Regions from separate parts of the Peribacillus sp. NPDC058075 genome, predicted to be linked through region 3. Evidence: riboswitches for the same ligand, from Rfam matches in the RefSeq annotation. Region 3 holds a riboswitch; each other region holds the start of a gene.
What was found. A riboswitch is a leader RNA that binds a small molecule or an ion and turns the genes downstream of it on or off. The one in region 3 is predicted to bind preQ1.
Positions count from the first base shown of each region.

Region 1 (5,648 bases), on a different contig from region 3:
AGCTGGCTTAAATTATAAACGGCCCGGTCTTTAAATAACATCCCAGTCATCCTACTGACCATTACATTTCCTTTGCAGGAAATAAGGACGTGAATTTTTTGTGGACTTTTTTAATAGCCAGGAAACTCTTACTGCAATCCAGTGGACGTTAAGAGCCATTATATCCTTCTTCTTCTTACTTTTTTCGGTTAAATTGATGGGGCAACGGTCCATTTCCCAGTTAAGATCACTTGATTTCATCATGGCATTAATTATTGGAAACATTCTTGCCCACCCTTTGTCAGATGAACAGTTAGGTTTGAAGGGATCAATGATTACGACCTCTGTTTTAGTTATTTTATATATAATTAGTGTGTTTACGGGTCTTAAGTGGGGCAAAATCCGAAGGTTTTTTGACTCTGCCCCCTTTCCACTTATCGAAAATGGACAAATCATTTACAAAAGCTTAGCAAGGGCCCGAATCTCCATCGATTTTTTATTATCGGAATTAAGAAAAGAAAAAGTCGAAGATATTCAAAAAGTATCTCTCGCACTATGGGAACCGAGTGGCACCATTTCATTGTTCTTATATCCTCAATATGAAGCTGTCACCCCAGCAGATATGCACCTAGCAACAAATGCCTTCACTTTTCCTAAAACGATTATTAAAGAAGGGAAGATCGATTCTAAAGAATTAAATCGGGGCGGCAAAGACGAAGCATGGCTTAAAAACAGAATCAAAAGAACATATAATGCCGATGTGAACGATATTTTATTGGCTACTCTTGATAATAACGATAACTTAAAGGTCTTTTTCTACAAATAGATGCAAAAAACACTTTTCAGCCAAAATAAAATCCCCTCAAGCATTGTGTAAAGCCTACATATGAATGCAGGCAATTTACACGTTTAACTTAAAGGGGAATTTATAAACCCGCTTATTATTCCGACCAGTTCAATGTATTTAAGAACTTATACACATCTTCATACACCTGCTCACGTTCCTTACCCAATGTGATAATATGGCCTGAATTTTCATACCATATCAAGTGTTTATGCTGCGTATCGACTTCATTGAAAATCGCTGTAGCACTCTCCGTATAATCGGGATCATCCAAGCGCCCTTGTAAAACAAGAGTGGGTGATGTGATTAAATCTAAATTTTCACCTGTCTCATTTATAATATTCAGCACATCTTTCAGTTGAGGCATAGGCTCTTCCTCCAGCAGCTTCACTTCAGCAGCAATTTGGTCTGCGCCTTTGCCCTCAAACTTCTTATAAGCCTGTGCATAATTGAGCAAGCGGTTCTTTTGTCGATCGATACTTTTCCCTTGCGTCGGAGCGCACATTGAAACTACCCCTATTACAGGCAATTCAATTCCCACTTTTAATGAGAAAACTCCTCCTAAAGAAATTCCTACAACTGCAATTTCCTCATAGCCTTCTTCTTTAAGGAATTTATAGCCATTAACTACATCTTCCCACCATTCCTTTGGACCAGTCTTAACTAATTCCTCACCAGACACTCCATGCCCTCTATAAAGAGGTCCATGGCAAGTATAGTCGAGATCATTCAAGTATTTCCCTAATTTTTTCATATCTCCTGTACTTCCGGTAAACCCGTGAAGTAAAAGAACAGCTCTCTTTCCACCAATATATGTGAATGGCTCAGGTGCTTTCACTTTCATCTATCTAGGACCTTCTTTCTTTGCTCTTGTTGATAAATAGAATCTAAATGATTTTCGAAAAAAAATCAATTAATACCCCTTGAGTAGGGAATCTTCTATCCTATTCCGTATTTTCATTAAAACAATTAAATCATGTATATAATATCCTTACCACACTCTTCACAACTCATCCGTTCCGAAGCACATTTTACTATGATTAAATTTATTTAGCAATCGTCATTTAACCATTTTTTTTTAGAAAAGTAAAATGCACCTTGTGATACGATGTACAACGTATTACACTTTAAAAATGAAAAGGAGGAGATTTTATTTGGATAAAGAATTAATGAAGGGAAGCATTGACCTCCTTTTGCTTTCACTTCTTTCACAAAAAAAGCTATACGGCTATGAAATCACGAAGATCTTGAAGGAAATGAGCATGGGCAAATATCAAATAAGTGAAGGCACCCTCTACCCCGCCCTTAAACGGTTAGAAAAAAAAGAATTCATAAAAGGCCATTGGAAAGAGTCCGAGTCAGGCCGCAGGAAATATTATCATGTCACCGAAAATGGACAAACCGAACTTGAGCGGAAACGAGAATGCTTTTTCACCCTCGAAAAACTAGTTCGGAAAAGCACAGAGCACTTCTAAACAAAATACAAAGCTTCCTAGCCCCATTTAATAAACGGTGCAGGAAGCTTTTTTTTATGTTTACTCGTGAGTTTGTGCGGCATTCATGATTTCGCACCGTTTACTCGTGAATTTCGTACTTTTACTCGTGAATTTTGCTGTTTTACTCGTGAATTTTGCTGTTTTACTCGTGAGTTTTGCACTTTTACTCGTGAGTTTAGGCAATTTACTCGTGAATTCATGCTGCATTCATGATTTCGCACCGTTTACTAGTGAGTTTGCATTGCACACATGAGTTTGCTCGTTTTCTAGTGAGTTACTCCGTTTACGCAAAAAAAAGGACCTAATTTGGTCCTTTTTTGTCTATTCCTTTATGCTTACGATAATTGGCGCAGGAGAGCTTCATACATTCCCCTTGAACATGCGGGCCGTATTTTTCACGAAACGCCTCGAGACAATAGCATTTATCTTTTTCTTTTTTTGTTCCATCCATGTAGTGCATCCCTCCTGCCATTTAACTGGAGACTACTCGTTTCTCCAGTTCTACATTGATTCGTCCCAAAAGTACGGCACCTATTGACTGAATGATGGTTTTCACGATGATTTGGCCGATGACCGCAGCGGGTACTGCTTCCCATGGTAATATATTGGCACCCAATGGACTTAGACCAATTACGACAAATATTACCGAATCGAAAAACCCTCCAACGATTCCGCTATAAAACACCCTCCAACTCATCGGGAGCTTTAAGCGGGTATAGATTTCCGTGTCCGCTGTTTCTGCGACCACGAACGATAATGCGGAAGCAAATACAATCAATAACGTATCTCCTAATAAAAATGATACACACGCAGATAGAATAAGTGCAGTGACGATACATATATAGGTCTTCGTGCGGCCGAATTTATTCTGGACCAGATCTCGAAAGATGAAGGTTCCCCCGATGAGCAAAGTACCCATCGGAATGATGAACATGCCAAAATGTAATGGCGCAAAAGCTGCTGTAACCACATTCGCCGTGATGATGGATACTAAATACAATAAAATTCTTAACATTTCTTAATTCTCCTTATACAGAAAAAACAGCACCCTAAGAAAGAGCACTGTTCTCCTTAGTTTTTTTGAGAGGGTAGCTAGAACCTCTTCCGCCCGAGCGGATTATCATTTTCCTTATTTATCGTAGCTTGAAAACGATTGGAAATCAAGAAGTTTCCATATGGTCAATTTTAATATGTATCCGCGTATATTCGTTTGATATTAGTAATGCACTTCAAATCTTCTTCAATGCAATGACTTTGCCGATTTCTGTCGTAGAAAACTGCTTGACCGGTCGTATATGAAAAGCGGACAATCATTGGTAGAGATATGCTGCGAACTTGATATGAGGAATAAACGCGAGGAGGAAAAAGAATGATGAAAAAAACTACGTTTGTTTATCCTATTTATATCGCAACCACACCAGAGAAGCTTTGGGAAGCCTTGACGAGTGGTGAAGTCACGAAGAAATACCACTTTGGATTGCATGTACAGTCTGACTGGCAAGAAGGATCAAGCGTAAAATATTTACTCGAAGATGGGCGGATTACTGATCACGGGTATGTACTTAAGTGTGAGCCGCTGCACCTGCTCTCGTTTACATGGAACATGGCAGGAGACGAAACACCTCGCGAGCAGCCTACCCGGGTCACTTTTGAATTACAGAAAATGGATGATTCAGTTGTAAAGTTAACCGTTAGGCACGAGGAGCTTTTGGAGACAGATGTCGTATATGATGACAATACCTTTGAAGGCTTGAATAATGGATGGCCAGCTATTCTGAGTAACCTGAAGAGCTTGCTTGAAACTGGACGGACCCTGCCGCCCATATCAGTAGATTGGGAAAGTGGAAAACAATAAAAACAAATCGAAAGAGAGTGGAAGTATGGATACCCAAATAATTACGAAATTTAAGATAATCAAGCCAGCTAATGAAGTGTTTGAAGCCATAGTGAATCCTGAAAAAATCGGGAATTTCTGGTTCTCATCCAGTTCAGAAAGATGGGAACAAGGCAGGACACTTACATTGAGATACAACGAATACGATGCTGAGGTGGTTATTAATGTAGTGGAAGTCGAGGAAAATAGGAAAATCGTGTTTGCGTGGGGTGGAAATAATCAAGAAACGATTGTTACCATTACACTAAAAACGTTGGATAATACGAGTACAATTATTGAAGTAAACGAATCAGGATTGAGTGAAGACGATCCTGAAATAATAAACAAAATGATCGGACAAAAGGAAGGTTGGGTTTATACATTGACCTGTTTAAAGGGTTATTTGGAAAACGGCGTTACTACTTTGAGAGCCTCATTAGTTTTTTAATGATTAAAGGGTGCTGGTTCAGATGTATAAGGTATCCGTTATTCTAGCTCCTTCCTAGATGTCGATTGTCTAAATCAACTAATTTTATACGGGAGGATACTTAGATGTTTACGAGAAAAAACTCAAGGTTGACACAAAATCAATCGGAAATCACTTTGAGATACATGCCCTTTGAAGCTTTTTTATAGGCTTCCATTCCCATTTTCTTTACTTTTTCTGATAAACTGGATGCTCTTACTAATTGGGTTCCTTGAATGACGGAAGGATCTATCATACGCATTTTATTTTTCAGATGTATATCGTATTCCACTTGATCTTCTTTCACCTTTACGTTACCATGGATTCGTTTTAACAGGCTTTGAACTTCATGGTCTTCAGTGAAGCTTAACAAGGACATGACTTCTTCATCTGTACCGAGTAAGTCATCAAGGCTGATCAGCTTTTTAGCTAAAGCCACTTTCAGGGTCTTTGCCAAGATATCGTAGCCATATATATTAAGTGGGTTCATGAAAAAATCAATAACTTCGCTGTAATACGTTTTCACAAACCATTCCGCCGATTCAATATTATCCAGATACATCCTTCCATTTATTATGATTACATGTTCTAGAAATTCTTTAATGGCTTCGATTGTGATATGTCCATATTGATACATATCCCGGAGAGTATAATCTACGCGATCGGCACATAACTCAGGTGCTGGCTGTTCAAGCAATTCCCATTTTGATTGAAAAATGACTTTACAATGATATCCATATTCCTTCAGCATAAATGGGATTTCGGATTCCGTTATGACTTGATCATATATCTTTTCATGATAATCTTCATCCTTACAATCCAGAACAAAATCAATGACATGTGAAAATGCAGTGTGGGATACGTCATGCAGCAAGCCCGCAATTTGTTCCTCTAATGAACCTCCAAGCGTTTTTATTAAAAGCATTACACCAATTGAATGCTCAAATCGTGTGACATTCCACTTCTCATTAACTAAATAACTTGCCCCGC
Region 1 is NZ_JBHVSL010000001.1:455,059-460,706, reverse strand. It holds gene ACFVS1_RS02375 (DUF421 domain-containing protein) at 101-805, shown strand; gene ACFVS1_RS02370 (alpha/beta hydrolase) at 921-1,667, opposite strand; gene ACFVS1_RS02365 (PadR family transcriptional regulator) at 1,978-2,298, shown strand; gene ACFVS1_RS02360 (hypothetical protein) at 2,384-2,572, shown strand; gene ACFVS1_RS02355 (hypothetical protein) at 2,621-2,770, opposite strand; gene ACFVS1_RS02350 (VUT family protein) at 2,792-3,334, opposite strand; PreQ1 riboswitch class I at 3,385-3,427, opposite strand; gene ACFVS1_RS02345 (SRPBCC family protein) at 3,689-4,174, shown strand; gene ACFVS1_RS02340 (SRPBCC domain-containing protein) at 4,200-4,640, shown strand; gene ACFVS1_RS02335 (HD domain-containing protein) at 4,780-5,648, opposite strand, start outside.
Region 1: linked by a shared signal. The riboswitch ahead of ACFVS1_RS02350 (VUT family protein) and the one ahead of queF (preQ(1) synthase) in region 3 are both predicted to bind preQ1.

Region 2 (8,601 bases), on a different contig from region 3:
GGTATGCAGCTGGGGCAGCACTTTCACATCATTCAATTCATCATCCGCTATCACTTTATCAATTAACTCTTCGTACTTCTTTAAAAGACCGCTGATCAATTGACGATCATCCGCCGTCTTGCTGTCGTCATTGCCGACCTGCAGATAAAAAGGAATTTCCGGGTAACGCCCATGTACATGTTTGGCATATTGATAATCTTCCTCGTTAAAGACGACGATCTTCAATGAGACATTATTATCGGGATTTCGATCAGCCAGGTTCGATATGATTTGATCAAGCACCGTAAAGTCCGTGTTCATTCCAGAGCTCGGCGGCTTAGGTGAAATCGTCAGTTCATCAATATCGAGAAACCAATCCTGCCATCGGCTCCCTTGGGTTTCGACACCTATTTTCATTTTATTTTCATGTAAGATCGCTATCAAGCCGTTTAGGTTTTTCAGCAGAGCCGGGTTTCCTCCCGATATCGTCACGAAGGAAAAACCGGAACCCCCTATACGCTTCAGCTCATCCCATATTTCTCTAGCCGTCATCTGGACGGTATCTTCCTTACCGGTGCCATCCCAAGTAAATGCGGAATCACACCAGGCACATGAATAATCACAGCCTGCCGTCCGAACGAACATGGTTTTTTGGCCAATGACCATTCCCTCTCCTTGGATGGTCGGCCCGAAGATTTCCATAACCGGGAGTTTACTCACTTTCCATCCACTCCCGTCTGGCTTCGGCATAGCTTGTCGGCGTTTCGTACAGTCGGACAAACTCGACTCTAGCACCCTCATATTCTTTTAATGAAAGGGATTCGGCCATTTTTTCATAAATCCAGACAACCATATTTTCAGCTGTTGTATTCATGAGCGGCAGGGTTTCATTCAAATAGCGGTGATCCAGGTGGATTTCAATTTCATTTTTCCATATATCCTTGATGTCCCCAAAATCTATCATCAACCCGCGTGAATCTGTATACCCGCTTAATCCGAAAATGACCTTATACGTGTGGCCATGCAGGTTCTTGCATTTCCCTTCATAATCATGCAGATGGTGTGCCGCATCAAAGGTGAATTCCTTACTCACGAGAACCCTCTTGTTTGTATACTTCAATTGGCTGCGCTGAATATCTTCATCTATTTTTTGGAGTTTATCCACTATAGTAAAACCGTACATCATGAAAGCACCTTCCGTCTGCTTACATAATCATCCAGTCCTTTTTTCCGCAGTTTACATGCCGGACATTCTCCACAGCCGTCGGAGATGATTCCGTTATAGCAAGTCAGGGTCTTTTCGCGGACAAAGTCGAACGCGCCTAGCTGATCCGCTAGCTCCCATGTTTCCTCTTTATTAAGCCACATTAGCGGCGTATCAATCACGAATGACTGGTCCATCGACAAGTTCAAAGTCACATTCAATGATTTAATGAATACATCGCGGCAGTCCGGATATCCGCTGAAATCCGTTTCACAGACACCGGTGACAATGTGTTTAGCTCCAATCTGACTCGCCAGCACTCCGGCAAACGAAAGGAACAGCAAATTCCTCCCTGGTACGAACGTCGACGGCAATTCCCCTTCTTCTCCGTCCGCCACCGCAATATCACTTCTCGTCAGCGCATTTGGTGCCAGTTGGTTCAGCAGCGACATGTCAAGGATATGATGGTTTATGCCCAATTCCTTTGCAATGTTTTGAGCACATTCGATTTCCAAGCTATGCCGCTGATTATAATCAAACGTCACCGCTTCCACTTCCTCAAATCTCTCCATCGCCCAGAATAAGCACGTCGTACTGTCCTGACCTCCGCTAAACACAACCACTGCCTTTTCTTTCTTCTTCATTTCTATAAAACTCCTTTTTACGGAAAAAAACAGCACCCTAAGAATAGAGCACTGTTTCTCCTTAGTTTTTTTGAGAGGGTAGCTAGAACCTCTTCCGCCTTAATGCGGAACATTATATTTTTCCAAGTCAATATTAACTTGAAAACGATAATAAATCAAGATGTTTATATTAAGAGAACATTAGATCTGATGGAAAATTTGGTTAACTTTTCTTTGCTTAAATATCCTTTTTATTTATCCGAGAAAACAGTGTGAATAAAATATCAATAAAGGGGTCCAATAATTTGAAAAGCATTAAAGCAAAGGTATTGGTGGCATTTTCACTCATCATATCTTTATGTGTTATCTTAGGAGCATTCAACATCTATACCAGCAACAAGTCACTGGTATATTCCCAGGATATCATCGAAAAGGAACTTCCGCTTCTTATCCAAGACGAAAAGCTGCTATACAATCTAGCACAAAGAACCGCAGACGCCCGAGCCTATATTCTTTATGGAGACGAGAGCTATAAAGAAGGGTTCTTACAATATACTGAAGAAAGCCAGGTCATCCAGGAGGATCTCCTTGCCTTAAGTGATTCTGATAAAGCGAAGGAATTGATCGAGAAAAGCGTGGATTGGAGGACGATGATTGTAGACCGGGTGTTTCCACAATATGAAAATGGAAATGAAGAACGCACTAAAGAGATACTCAAAAATGAAGTGGCGCCAATAAGCAATGAAGTAATGGAGGGTTTCAAGGAACTTGCTTCGGAACGGGAGGAATTGATTGTCGCTTCAGGTGAAACCGTCATCGCCAGCGGGAAATCGGTTAAGACGACAAGTATCATCATATCCATTGCGGCAGTCCTTATCGGCCTAGTCCTTGCGGTTGTTACTGCCAACCTCATTACCACCCCCCTCCTTAAAATCAGGGATAGGATGAAAATGGTGGCTGCTGGAGAGCTGAATCATGAGCCCCTGGAGCAAAAGTCAAATGATGAAATGGGCGAACTAACGGTATCCGCCAATCAAATGCAGAAACACCTTCGTGATACGATCGAAAAAATGCTCATTGTTTCGCACTCTGTTTCCAACCAAAGCGAAGATCTGACTCAATCAGCAAATGAAGGGCAACAGGGCAGCAAATAGATAGCGAGTACGATGTATGAACTTTCGAAAGGTTCGGAGTCACAAGCCAACCGGCATCTGAAATGGTTCGCATCATGGATGATTTCACCGGCAGGATTAAGCTTGCCCACCTAGAAGGGGTGGATGTAGCTAAAAGTTCAACCGAAATCCTTTCCCTGACCAAGGAGGGCACCACTTTAATGCGCAGTTCGGTCCAACAGATGCAAAGTATTGATGGCATTGTCAAAAATGCCGTAGAGCAAGTGAAAGGGCTCGATTCTCAATCACAGCAATTTCGCAGCTTGGTCATCAAGGGTATACGTTGAATGCAGCCATAGAACCTGCTCGTGCTGGTGGAACATGGCAAGGGCTTTGCCGTCGTCGCCGATGAAGTGCGGAAACTCGCTGAAGAGGTCACACACTCCGTTGGGGATATCACCAATATTGTCTCCGCCATTCAAACAGGTTCAAAAATGGTCGTCCACTCCCTGGAAGATGGTTATACACAAGTGGATGAAGGCACGAAACAAATCACGCTCACAGGCCGAACCTTTGAAACAATCAATCATTCTGTCGGGAATATGGAAATGAAAATTCAGCATATAACAAACGAATTGAACTATATCTCCACAAATGGCCAAAAAATCAATCAGGCTATTGAAGATATCGCAGCCGTTTCTGAAGAGTCCGCGGCAGGAATCGAACAAGTCTCCGCCTCCGCTCAGCAATCCAGCTCTTCGATGGATGAAATCACGAATCATGCCAGTGAACTTGCATCTTCGGCAGAACAGCTCACTGAACAGGTTAAGAAGTTCCAATTATGACACTAGCAATTTCCCGAATAGGGGGAAATTGCTTTTCCTTCAATTATAAGGTTGTTTCATTTTCGCATATTCGGGGAATAAATAACTATACACAATAATAAATCATAAAAAACAAATCTATCAGCAGAAGCCGGAAGTGAATATTTTCCTTTGTTTTCAGAATATTTAGTGTATAATTGATTAAAGGAATATTTTAACTAAAATACTCACCACTTCCAATATCTGCTACTGCAAATCCCGACATTTCCTTTCAACACCATGCACGGGAACATATACCCAGGAAGGTTCCATTGCATGCTTTCTCGAATCAAACCGTTCACAACTTAATTCACACAAAAACACGATTCTCACTCCATTTTTTTATAAAAAGGTTAAATTCCACTAATGATATGTTACTATTAAACTAAGACCTTTTAACCCCATAAGGAGGAATTCATATGAAACGTTTTTTCAAATTCATAACAGATTATAACGAAAGAAAAGCACTGGAACGGGAAACCGAAGAATTCTTTCGCAAAGAATACGAAAATTATATGAAGATGAATCCTGACAATCAAAGAAAAAGAAGGAGATTAGCTCCTAGACTTTATGTGATTGATGGCGGTAAAAAGGGCTCCAACCTTGAAATTTCTGACAGAAAGAAATCCAGTTAACTTGATTCCTTCCATAATCAGCTACCCAGGCTGCAGCTCAAGAGCCACAAACGTTAAATCTCCAGGATGAATCGAGATTCGTGACCATTCCATTCATTTACAATATATAAGCCGAAAGCTCAGAAATGCTTCTGAGCTTTTTTTATTTTTCATTCTTCTATAAACACTATATCTATAGAAGAAACTAGGTATTTTTTAAAAAAATGGGTTAACTTTAGTTTATTTCATGTTTTAGGTAAAGGATCAATGATAGACCCAATGGGTATTACCTAAGGAAAAAACCGGAAAATATCAAAAAAAAGAGATGTGTTCTTTTACTCATCTTTATCCATATTCAAAAGAGTTCAACTAATTGAGTCGTTAGATGCAATATTTCACATTGAATGACAAATGCATAAAAATTGTTACGTTTATGTAAAACAATGGGTATAAACAATTAACAAACTGTAATAAACCTCACTTTTCAAAAACAATTATTATTCAAATATAGCCATTACGAATTAGGTTTAAATGCTCATGAATCTATTTTGATTCTGACCAAAATGGGTTTTTATTTAACTTCCCATAATTTAGTGTAAATAAACCGAGGATTCCCTTGATTTCCAGACATATCTTTGTACTCATGAAACAATTTAATCCATTAGATACTATTACACTCCAATATACATTTATTTGAAAAAGATGAGAATAACTATATTGCAATAGAATAATTGACTCTTGCCTATTAAGTTTAAAATCATGTAGTGTGTATTCAGTAAATCAAATATTTCAAAAAAGAGAGGTTAAAAAATGGCACCAATATTTATTTGTGCGATCTTTTTGCTTGGCTATGGCATTTTTGAACAAAAACGCCATCAGAAGCGTCTCGACTCCATCCCGGTACGTGTGAATGTGAATGGGATTCGAGGGAAATCGACTGTAACGCGCCTTATTACAGGTGTGATCCAGGAAGCTAAATACAAAACAGTAGGTAAAACAACCGGAACATCAGCAAGAATGATCTATTGGTTTACCGACAAGGAAAAACCGATTGTACGCCGCCCTGAAGGACCCAATATAGGAGAACAACGGCGTGTAGTTAAAGAAGTTGCCGACTTAGGCACGGAAGCACTGGTTTGTGAGTGCATGGCCGTACAGCCTGACTATCAACTAATCTTCCAAAACAAAATGATCCAAGCAAACATTGGGGTCATCGTGAATGTATTGGAAGACCATATGGATGTCATGGGACCGACTTTGGATGAGGTTGCTGAAGCCTTCACTGCTACCATTCCCCATAATGGTCACTTAATAACCATCGAAAGTGAATATTTGGACTTTTTCAAGCAAATTGCCAAAGAACGCAACACAAAAGTGATCGTTGCAGACAATTCCAGAATATCGGAAGATTTCCTGCGTGAATTTGACTATATGGTATTTCCGGATAATGCATCACTGGCCTTGGCCGTTGCTGAAGCATTGGGCATTGATGAAAAAACGGCTTTTCGCGGCATGTTGAATGCGCATCCCGATCCAGGTGCCATGCGGATTACCAAATTCGGAGATCCCATCCAGCCAACTTTCTTTGTCAATGGCTTTGCTGCAAATGACGCGTCATCGACGCTGAACATATGGGAACGTGTCAATACGTTCGGATACAGCACAGAACCTCCTATCGTCATCATGAATTGCCGTGCCGACCGTGTGGACCGTACCGAGCAGTTTGCTAGAGATGTATTGCCTTACATAAAATCTGAAATCGTCATTGCCATTGGTGAAACCACGTCACCGATTACAAGGGTATTCGAGCAAGGGAAATTGGATACTAAAGAATATTGGGATTTAGAAAACTGGTCAACTGAAGAAATCGTGGCCCGTCTCCGCCCATTGATGAAAAATCGCATCGTCTACGGTGTCGGGAATATTCACGGTGCAGCGGAACCATTAATAGAAGCATTCATGAAATCTAAAACAAAGCAAAAAGCAAGTTAAGTAGGAGGAACCTTAATGTTTGGATCGGATTTATATGTAGCCCTAGTACTGGGAGTAACGCTTAGCCTTATATTTTCAGAAAAGACGGGTGTCGTACCCGCAGGACTTATCGTGCCAGGTTACTTGGCATTAGTATTTGATCAATGGGAAATCATGCTGACCATCTTGATCATCAGTGTCGTCACTTATTTAATCGTCACTCACGGCCTTTCAAGATGGGTGATTTTATATGGAAGAAGAAAATTCGCCGCCATGATGGTGACCGGGATTTGCTTGAAGCTCCTGTTGGACTTAGTCTACCCTGTCATGCCCTTTGAAATATTCGAGTTTCGGGGAATCGGTATAATCGTACCTGGATTGATAGCGAATACCATACAAAGACAAGGAATGCCATTGACACTTGGCAGCACGCTTTTATTATCCGGCTTAACATTCGGTTTAATGAACGTGTACTACCTATTCTGAGGTGCAAAAAATGAAACGGACTTTAAATGCAAAAGAAAAAACACTTATCTTTATTAAACGCACGAAGAAAAAGAATCTTAAATACACTGGAATCATACTACCTATATTACTAATTGCTTTAGTTCTTACCACATGGATCGGACGGGCTGAGGAAGTGAAAACAGTCGAATTAAATTCCGATCAACCATTGACGATGACAATGGTCGGTGATGTGATGATGGGACGTTATGTTGAAGAAGTGACGGAAAGGCACGGGTATGATTACCTCTTCCGGTATATGAAGCCCTATTTTGCCAATTCGGATTATGTCAGTGGGAATTATGAACATCCCGCTTTAAAAGAAGAGGTATCTAACTATAAGGAAGCAGATACGCCCATCCGGTTAAACTCAAACACTAGTGGTGTGGAAGCCGTTAAAAATGCTGGCTTCTCTGTGGTGTCTTTGGCCAATAACCATATGATGGACTATGAAGAACAAGGACTTCTTGACACGATTGATGAATTCAAAAGTGCAGATATGCACTATGTAGGTGTTGGATCGAACACCGCGGAAGCAAAAAACAGCATCGACTATGCGGATGTTAATGGCATACGTGTCGCAACACTTGGCTTCACAGATGTTTACGGTAAGGATAACGTGTCAAAAAATGGTAAAGCTGGACTATTGAACTCCAATCCTGATTTATTATTTGAAATGATCGGCAAAGCAAAATATGCCAAGCAAGGCAACGCAGACTTGGTTGTCGTGAATATGCACTGGGGACAAGAGTATTCAACATCAACAACCGATCGACAAAAAGACTTGGCTAAAGGTATCATCGATGCGGGCGCTGACATCATCATCGGCCATCACCCCCACGTGCTTCAATCGTTTGATGTGTATAAAGATGGAATCATTTTCTATAGCTTAGGAAATTTCATATTCGATCAAGGCTGGACACGCACGAAAGATTCAGCCATGGTTCAATACCATTTAGCGGAAGACGGAAAAGCTACAATCGATGTTGTACCACTGCAAATTGAAGAAGCAACACCAAGGCCAGCTGCCTCTTCAATCGACAAATCACGTGTTTACCGACAGTTGACGAAGGAAACGAGTGAAAAAGTCCAGTGGTCGAAAAAAGAAGATCGCATCGAGATTACCTTGAATCACAAAAAGGTAATCGACCATAAGGCACAACGTGAACTAGAGGAAAAGGCAGCAATGGAAAAGAAAGCAGCTCAAGAGAAAAAAGCAGCACAGGCTAAACAACTGGACACGCAACCCATTCAGTAAGGAACGCTTTGTTACTACTATTTGAAGAATGAAGACACACAACTTAGAAGCTCAACGAAAAGGGGGAACAACCGATGATTAACCGTATGACGGGAAAAGTACTCATATCCCTTAGCATGCTCATGTATATTGCTGGATGTTCGAAGACACCCCCTATTTCTGACACGAATGATCCGATAGAGAGTAAAACGGAACAATCATATGGGGTCAGTTCTTCAAACCCAATCGCAATAGATGTCGGGATGGATATATTGGAAAACGGCGGAACGGCGGCGGATGCCGCCATTGCCGTATCTTATGTATTAGGTGTAGTTGAACCTTATGGATCTGGCGTCGGCGGCGGCGGCGGTATGCTGATTGCCCCGGAATCCGGCGATCCCAATTTTATCGATTATCGTGAATCCTCTCCGGAAGACCCAAGTTCAAGACACGATACAGGGATTCCAGGCTTAGTGGCCGGCATGCAGGTTATA
Region 2 is NZ_JBHVSL010000001.1:444,637-453,237, reverse strand. It holds gene queE (7-carboxy-7-deazaguanine synthase QueE) at 1-699, opposite strand, end outside; gene queD (6-carboxytetrahydropterin synthase QueD) at 692-1,162, opposite strand; gene queC (7-cyano-7-deazaguanine synthase QueC) at 1,162-1,827, opposite strand; PreQ1 riboswitch class I at 1,883-1,925, opposite strand; gene ACFVS1_RS02300 (HAMP domain-containing protein) at 2,112-2,960, shown strand; gene ACFVS1_RS02295 (hypothetical protein) at 3,023-3,265, shown strand; gene ACFVS1_RS02290 (methyl-accepting chemotaxis protein) at 3,287-3,763, shown strand; gene ACFVS1_RS02285 (hypothetical protein) at 4,201-4,416, shown strand; gene pgsB (poly-gamma-glutamate synthase PgsB) at 5,206-6,387, shown strand; gene pgsC (poly-gamma-glutamate biosynthesis protein PgsC) at 6,403-6,852, shown strand; gene ACFVS1_RS02270 (CapA family protein) at 6,863-8,128, shown strand; gene ACFVS1_RS02265 (gamma-glutamyltransferase family protein) at 8,203-8,601, shown strand, end outside.
Region 2: linked by a shared signal. The riboswitch ahead of queC (7-cyano-7-deazaguanine synthase QueC) and the one ahead of queF (preQ(1) synthase) in region 3 are both predicted to bind preQ1.

Region 3 (8,601 bases):
CGCATAGCGGGATACGACATCTTCTATCAAATGCTCTCCGTTATCCCCGCGCAGCTGCTGTTCCGCAGCTTCAATCAATAAATCCGTCACCTTTATATCATCGGAATTGCGTTTCCCTGGAGCCGAAACGACTACAATCTTTCTCTCTGGATCAGAAACCACAATTTCGAATACCTTCCTCAACTGTTCACCTGACGCAAGTGAACTTCCACCAAACTTTGCAACTTTCATCTCGACATCCCCTATTTTCGTAAATATTCTGTCAAAATCAACTCTCCCTATTATTACGCTTTTTCTCGAAACAATCAAGTGGAAATTCCATTATAGGAGGACATTTGTATTTTTAAAAAGGACAAATCATCAGGACAACTGATCAAGAATGGCTAAAACAAAGAAAAAGACAACGGGCATATGCCCATTGTCTCTCCCATTCTTTAGCGATTATCCACAGTTTCCGGGTATAAGTCATGGTTCATCAAGCGGTAATCCGCCATTTCCTCATACTTCGTACCTGGTTTCCCATAATTCGTGTAAGGGTCGATGGAAATTCCGCCCCTAGGTGTAAACTTGCCCCAGACTTCAATATATTTAGGATCCATCAATTCGATTAAATCATTCATGATGATGTTCATGCAGTCTTCATGGAAATCACCGTGATTGCGGAAGCTGAATAAATAAAGTTTCAAAGACTTGCTCTCCACCATTTTCACACTGGGAATATAGCTGATGTAAATGGTAGCAAAGTCCGGCTGGCCCGTTATCGGACATAAGCTAGTGAATTCCGGGCAATTGAATTTGACGAAATAATCCCGGTTCGGATGCTTGTTATCGAATGACTCAAGGATTTCAGGCGCATAGTCAAATGTATATTTTGTTCCTTGATTCCCAAGCAGTGTGATATCTTTTTTTAATTCTTCTTCTTTTCTTCCAGACATGAAAAGTCCTCCTAATCCCACGTTTCAGGGAGATTCATAAAATGGGCCTCTATATAACAAAAACCATATCTCCTCAAAGATATGGTTGATTCGCGAAAAATATCAAAGCCATAGTTTTTTTAAGAGGGTGATGCTATGAACCTCTCCCGTTTATCGGGAAATATTTTATAATTGTCTTAGTAAATATAAAAAAAAATAGTCAATCTGTCAATGCAACTCTCTTAAAATTGGGTTTGATTCGTTTATATTTTCAGTTTAAAATGGAAAAAGCGGTTCAACCTATTAGAAAGAAGAGAATATACACATGTGGATTTTTGCAGCACTCATCACCAGCTTATGTTTCGGAATCAATAACAGCATTTTCAAATGGAGCAGCGGAAAAGGCTATTCCAAGATACATATCCAATTTTTCTTTTATTTTTCAGCTTTTATTTTGTCCATTGTTTATGGAGTATTTATGGATGGTTTGCAACTGAACTGGCTGTCCATCTTGCTTGGTGCAGCAATTGGCGTACTGAACGCTAATGGTAACATCCAGATGGCAAGCGCCTTTGAAAAAGGGCCGGCAAGCTTGACATCACCATTAATCGCAGCGAATGCAATATTCCCCATACTCTGTGCAGCTTTAATTTTTCACGAACATATTTCTTCCTTGCAGTGGAGTGGAATAGTCTGCATGTTTCTCGCTACATTAGTCATCCAGTATACACCTAACGCCAAAGGTAACCATCAATATATCCCTTGGATCATGCACACATTATTCTCCATCTTATCATTTGGTGTGCTCGGAATTCTAATGACGACATCAACACGTCTTCATTTAAACTCCCTTGATATCTTAGTATCGATGTACGGAGGCGGAATGCTTTATCTTCTTTCGGCTCTGGCCTTTAAAAAAGAAAAAATCAAGCTAAAGGAAGTCAAAATCGGTTCCTTAGTAGGTTTTTTAAGCATGATAGGCTATGGATGTTATTTCTTTGCATTAAACACCGGAATCGCAAGCATCATTTTTCCTGTCGTCAGCCTGAACTGTTTAGTTGTCGTATTCGCTGGATGTTATTTATTCAAGGAAAAACTAAAAACCTATCAAATTGCCGGTGTTCTTGCAGCATTAATCGGTATTATTTTAACCAAAATATGAATATAGTTCGTTTACAAAAATCAACCTGGCTGTCATGTGTACAAGCCAGGTCGTTTTTTATTTAACCGGGAAATGCGGTAGTTTTAAAAAAAATGTTGACACATCCATAAAAATAACAGATAATTTTGAATATTAATTCTTTAGGTTTTACAGCTTTTGAAATGTTTGAAAAATCCTCTGCCACGGGTATTAAAGAAATAGGTACAACCATCTCATTTAATTCTGAATCAAGAAAGGAAAGATGCATAATGGTAAAAGTTACAGTAACAGTTGATTTCCAAGGAAAATCTTATCAAACTAACGTCCTTACTAAACCGGGTACAGATCATGAAGTAATTTTACAACAAGCCCTTCATCAAGTTGAAAAGCAATGGAAAGCATAAAAAAGCAGGCATCGCAATAGATACCTGCTTTTTTATTACCATTAAATCATATCCAAAATATTTTTCATATGCACGATGAAAGACCCTCTTGCAGCAATTCCCTCCTACTAAAAAACACAAAGACACTAACATTCAGTCGTCAGTTTGTGTACGTTAACCTCTGAATAACAAGTAATTTAAAATTTTATTTAAATGAAAACAGCACCTAAATGAAATGGGATTATACAATAAAAGACTTATAAAAAAAGACGGTCTTTTAAGGACCGTCTTTTTAATGTTCTTTTAAACTAAATTTCTTATTAATGGCATGGAACGTTCTTGGAGGTTATCGGAAAACAGACTATAAGAAATGACTTTCTTTTTGAACTGTTTAACTACATCCACGCGGTCATTGTAAATGTACACAAATAACTTAACATCCATTTTGCCTTTTTTAGTATCAATGACTAATGGAGTCCCACTGTCCTCTGGATGTAAAAACAATTGCTCGTTACCCGGGAATATATGATTTTTCTTCAGAAATCTGGCGTTATTAAAATGATTAATAACTTGAATTTTTTCATCACCTTCCAAACGTTTTCCGTCAAAGGATACGATCGCATTCCCGCCACTAATTTCTGAGTGTATTTTAAATTTGCTGATAATCCAATTAACAGCATCGGTTGGAAGACAGGAAACCAATATTTTTAACAAACTCAAGATTATTGTCAAAATCAAAACCGGCAATGTCAATTCATCATCTCCGCTACATTTTTAAATTAATTCTTTCCTATCTACCTTATTATATCAATATGGCTGGCAGTTTTTCTTAGAAAATGTGTCCGTTCTATTAACGTTTTACTTTGGTAAAACATTGTACTTAAACAAAATTTCCCCTTTATAAATATAATGTTCCGAATTGGTTATACTAAACAAAATGCATCCAAATCCTTCTTAACAAATTTATACTTATTAATATACAAAAAAACTGGGCGTCATCAAGACACCCAGCTTTTCCGGAATCGATTATTGATATCCCCAAATCATTGTTAGCATTGTACCGAAAATTGTAACCAATGCAACGAACAATCCGTAATAAACGTTTGTGTAAATCGATGCTTTATCTTCAGACTCTCCCGCATGCATGAACATAACAAATTGAAGTGCTGCTTGCATGAAAGCTGTAACAAGTAGGATGATCACAGCCATTTTAAGTGAGAGATCAAACACAATAACTGATAGTGCGACCAAAGTCAGGACTAGCGAAAAAGCAAATCCCATAACTTGGCCCCGTGGGAATAATTCTTTCATATTACATCATTCCTTTCAGGTAGACGAAACTGAAGATGAAAATCCAGACAACGTCCAAGAAATGCCAGTAAAGTGAAAAGATGAAAGCTTTGTTTGTTGTCTGTGGAGTCATACCGCGTTTTTTAATCTGTATGACGATGAAGGTTCCCCAGAATAAACCAAGTGTAACGTGAGCTCCATGCGTACCTAGTAATGTAAACAAACTAGATAAGAAAGCACTTGTTTGAATGGTTGCTCCTTCATGAACATACTCCACGAATTCATAAATTTCGACTCCCAAGAAGCCTAAACCAAGAATAAGGGTGATAATGAAGAAACCAATCGTTGCCTTCTGTCTGCCAAGTCTCATTGCATTGATTCCAAGACCTATGGTAAAACTACTGGTTAAAAGAAAGATTGTTTGAAACATTAGTGTTGGGACTTTAAAAAGATGTTCCCCTGTTGGACCATTTCCAGTACCACCAACTAAGACAAAATAAGTGGCGAACAGTGTAGCGAAAAGAGCTATTTCTGCTCCTAGGAAAATCCAGAATCCAAAAATCTTTAAGCGATTTTCTTCCGTGCTATATTCTAGTGGCAGCGAGTTATCTATTTTCATTACTTAGCACCTCGCAATTTATTTTCAGTTTCTTCGATCTCTTCAACAGAGATATAACGTCCGTGATCTTTTTCGAATGAACGGTGAATCATACAAGCAAAGATACCGATCGTTGCAATGATTGCAATGATCCACATGCTGAATACCAATGCAAAGCCCCAAACGAAGAAGATACAGCTCATGATAAACGGCACGCCACTGTTATTTGGCATATGAATCTTTTCTACTTTACCGCTAAATAATTTAAAGCCTTTTTTCTTTGAATCCCAGAATGCTTCTGTAGAATCAACTGTTGGCACAATTGCAAAGTTATATTCAGGGATTGGTGTATGTGTAGCCCACTCTAGAGAACGTGCATCCCATGGATCGTTTGAGATATTTCTTGACGCATAACGAGTACTCCAATAGATATTGTACACAATAAGTGCAAAACCTATTGCTAAACCAATCGCTCCAACGAAAGAAAGCATATTCAATGGACCATATCCTGTTGCTTCAGAGTACGTATACATACGACGTGCCTGCCCATCTAAACCAGTGATGAACATCGGGAAGAATGTTACATTAAAGCCAACTATAATGAACCAGAACGACCATTTTCCAATTTTTTCGCTCAACATGAAGCCGAACATTTTTGGCCACCAGTACGTAAAACCGGCAAGTACGGCAAATACAGTACCAGGGATTAAAACGTAATGGAAGTGAGCTACTAAGAACATTGTATTATGGTATTGGTAGTCAGCACTTGCCATGGCAAGCATAACCCCTGTTACCCCACCGAGCGTGAAAATCGGAATGAAAGCTAAAGAGTATAGCATTGGAACGGTAAACACGATTTTACCTTTCCAAAGTGTGAACAACCAGTTGAAGATCTTAACACCAGTCGGGACGGCAATCGCCATCGTGGTAATCGAGAAGATGCCATTAACCATTGCACCGTGGCCCATTGTATAGAAATGGTGAGCCCATACAATGAAAGATAGTGTAGAGATAGCCACCATGGAGATAACCATGGAATTATACCCGTACAGGTTACGACGTGCAAATGTCGAAATGATTTCACTGTAAATACCGAAAGCTGGAAGAATAACTATATAAACTTCAGGATGTCCCCAAACCCAGAACAAGTTTGCCCAAAGCATATCGCTGCCGCCATTGGCCATCGTAAAGAATTGAGTTCCGAATAGACGATCCATTGTCATCAACGCAAGTGCCACTGTCAATACAGGGAAAGCGAAAACGATAATGAAGTTTGTAATCAAGATAGACCATGTGAACATTGGCATTTTCATTAAGTTCAGGCCAGGTGCTCTCATTTTCAAGATGGTTACGATAAAGTTGATACCAGTCATTAATGTACCAATACCAGCGATTTGAAGTGAAATCGCGTAATAGTTCGAACCGACTGATTCACTGAAATCGTTACTTGCCAGCGGGAAGTAAGATGTCCAACCTGCATCAGGAGAACCACCGACTACGAAAGAGATGTTAAATAGCATTGCCCCCATGAAGAATAACCAGAAGCTTACTGCGTTCAGACGTGGGAATGCTACGTCACGCGCTCCAATTTGTAATGGTGTAACAATGTTCATTAACCCAATGATAAATGGCATAGCCATGAACAGGATCATGACGACCCCGTGTGTTGTAAATACCTCATTATAATGCTGTCCATCCAAAAGACCGTTATCTGGAATAGCCGTTTGAGCACGCATCATAAGAGCATCGACGCCACCGCGGAAAAGCATAAGCAGTGCTGCCAAGATGTACATGATACCAATACGTTTATGGTCAACCGTTGTTAACCACTCACGCCATAAGTAACCCCATTTTTTAAAATAGGTAATTCCGGCAACAACCGCAATCATGGTTAAACCAATGGCAATCATGGATGCATAAATCGCAGGACTTGGATGAGGTACGGCAAATCGATCAAAGTAATCCATACTTTTGTGACTCCTTTCAGGAAAATATTCCTTATCTTGTAAACCTAGTTGTTTTATCGAACGAAATTAATTCTTAGTTATCATGATTCATGTTGCTGTGTTCAGAATGTTCCTCGTGTGAATCCTTGGAATCATTTTCTTCCGTATCGGAAGATCCATGGTCATGACCAGCATTTTCCCCTTCAGGAGCTGGTGAAAACTCTAAGTGAGTTCCAGTGTAAGTGGATTGTCCCACATGACCAGGTTTTAATAATTCTTTGAATTTTTTCTCAGTAATCGGTTTAGCAGTAGCTTTAATTTCATCTACCCACTTATCGTATTCTTTTGCAGACAGTACATTAACGTTGAACGTTTGCTGAGCAAAACCTGAACCACTGAAGTTAGAATTTCGACCCATATACTCACCTGGTACATCAGCTGCTAAGTGCAACGTATTTACCATGTCCGACATCGCGTATTTTTGTCCTCCAAGTTGTGGAATCCAGAAACTTGAGATTGGACCGAATGAGTAAAGTTTAAATTCGATTGGTCGGTTAGTCGGTATAAACAGATAGTTGACCGTTTCGATATCTTCTTCCGGATAACTAAAATGCCACTTCCAGTTGGAAGATGAAGCGTAAATCACTAAAGGTTCTTGATCTCCGTACCCTTTAGGTGTTGCCTCAACTTCATTTGTTGTTTTAACAGTAACAACGGATAGGAATGCGACGATTAAAATTGGGATCGCAACCCAAATTATTTCAAGAACCTTACTTCCTTCAATATGAGGTGGTTCATAATCATCACGCTGTTTGGAAGCACGATATTTCATTATCATGAAGATATACAGTACCATAACGACAAGGACGACAAAGGCCATTGTCCATATCGAAATCATAATAACATCTGCTTGTGTTGCAGCTACTGGCCCTTTAGGGTCCAAGACCATTAATGGGTTATCGCAACCGGTTAGCACAGTGGCAATTGTAAAAAGTATAGTTAATAGAGCCCATTTTATTTTCATAGTACTACCCCTTTCTTACATAATAAAATTCCAATTGGTAATTATTCGGACAAAGTGTTACCATGTTCACAAACCCGACATACCAATATTAATCCCAAGTGTAAAAAAAGACAATATAAAGTGACATCTGTCACATAAAGTTCAATAAAGAGCAGTAAGAAGATGGTAAATGAACAGAAATGTTCGAAAATCTTCAGCAAATGAAATATAATAATTGTTTAATATATTACCTCTGGAAAATTCACTTATTAGTACAGGATTGCTGACAGTTCGGCCACTTTCCGTTTAATATTACTCTAATATAATGAAATGAAATTTTCACATTATATTCACCGCGTTTATTGACCTAAGACTTATAAAGATTATGAATTATATTACCTATCCTGTTAATTAGGTATCTATTCGTTAGAAAACATGATGTAAAATGGATTTTTTTCACTCGGCCATGGAGGTTGGTAAATGGCAGACACATTGGACACGATGTTGTATCCATGCTTCAATCCCCTTATGATCCAACGCAGGTCAATATTATATATATATAAGGAAACAACGAGTTTGAAATGGTATTGGGTTCTCTCACAAATCCTTATGCCCTGTCAGTATTTTTAAACAGCCGTGTAGCAATAGTCGTGGTAGAAGTCATTCAGGTTTCTATCAAATCCTCCTTTAGCAAAACCCACTGACCTATAACCCCATATTGATACCTGTATGAAAAAAATCCACAAAAAAAGGACTTCTTAAAAGTGTCCTTTTCTCGTGGATATAGTTTAAAATGTAAATGAGAATTTCAGGGCGTGTCTGCAGTTGGTTTGGATGTCCAAACACATCGTGTGTTTGGACATGACGAGTGCAGTATACATACTATATTGAAGTAAAATGTAACAAATCGGTCATTCGATTCTGACAATCCATAAAATGAAAGCGCATTCATTGATTGAGATCAAGTTGATTCAATTTCAGCAAGTTAGGCAAAGGAACAACTAGTTCTGTTTAGAAAAACAGTATATTGCGCTATATCCCTCTTTTTAGTTACTGAATTCTGTACTGTTTGTTGGAGCTTTAGCCTTTGTTTTCATTTTTATGATTTTAGTCGTTTCCGGTTCAATTCTTTTGCCTTTATGTGTATTCATTACCATTTCTTCTGTCAGGACAAAAAATATACCAACTAGAAAAATGGCAGCTGCGCTTAATGTGATGGCGATTCCAACAGCGGTAAATATATAATCCTTATTGTAATCGCTTACAAAGAAACTTAAAGCAAAAATAATAATTCCGATTACACAACCTGTGCCTGATACCCATTTC
Region 3 is NZ_JBHVSL010000003.1:248,242-256,842, forward strand. It holds gene ACFVS1_RS21935 (aspartate kinase) at 1-231, opposite strand, end outside; gene queF (preQ(1) synthase) at 435-935, opposite strand; PreQ1 riboswitch class I at 1,040-1,085, opposite strand; gene ACFVS1_RS21945 (EamA family transporter) at 1,240-2,076, shown strand; gene ACFVS1_RS21950 (BA3454 family stress response protein) at 2,202-2,459, shown strand; gene ACFVS1_RS21955 (YfmQ family protein) at 2,742-3,191, opposite strand; gene qoxD (cytochrome aa3 quinol oxidase subunit IV) at 3,465-3,749, opposite strand; gene qoxC (cytochrome aa3 quinol oxidase subunit III) at 3,751-4,347, opposite strand; gene qoxB (cytochrome aa3 quinol oxidase subunit I) at 4,347-6,293, opposite strand; gene qoxA (cytochrome aa3 quinol oxidase subunit II) at 6,367-7,296, opposite strand; gene ACFVS1_RS21980 (hypothetical protein) at 8,322-8,601, opposite strand, start outside.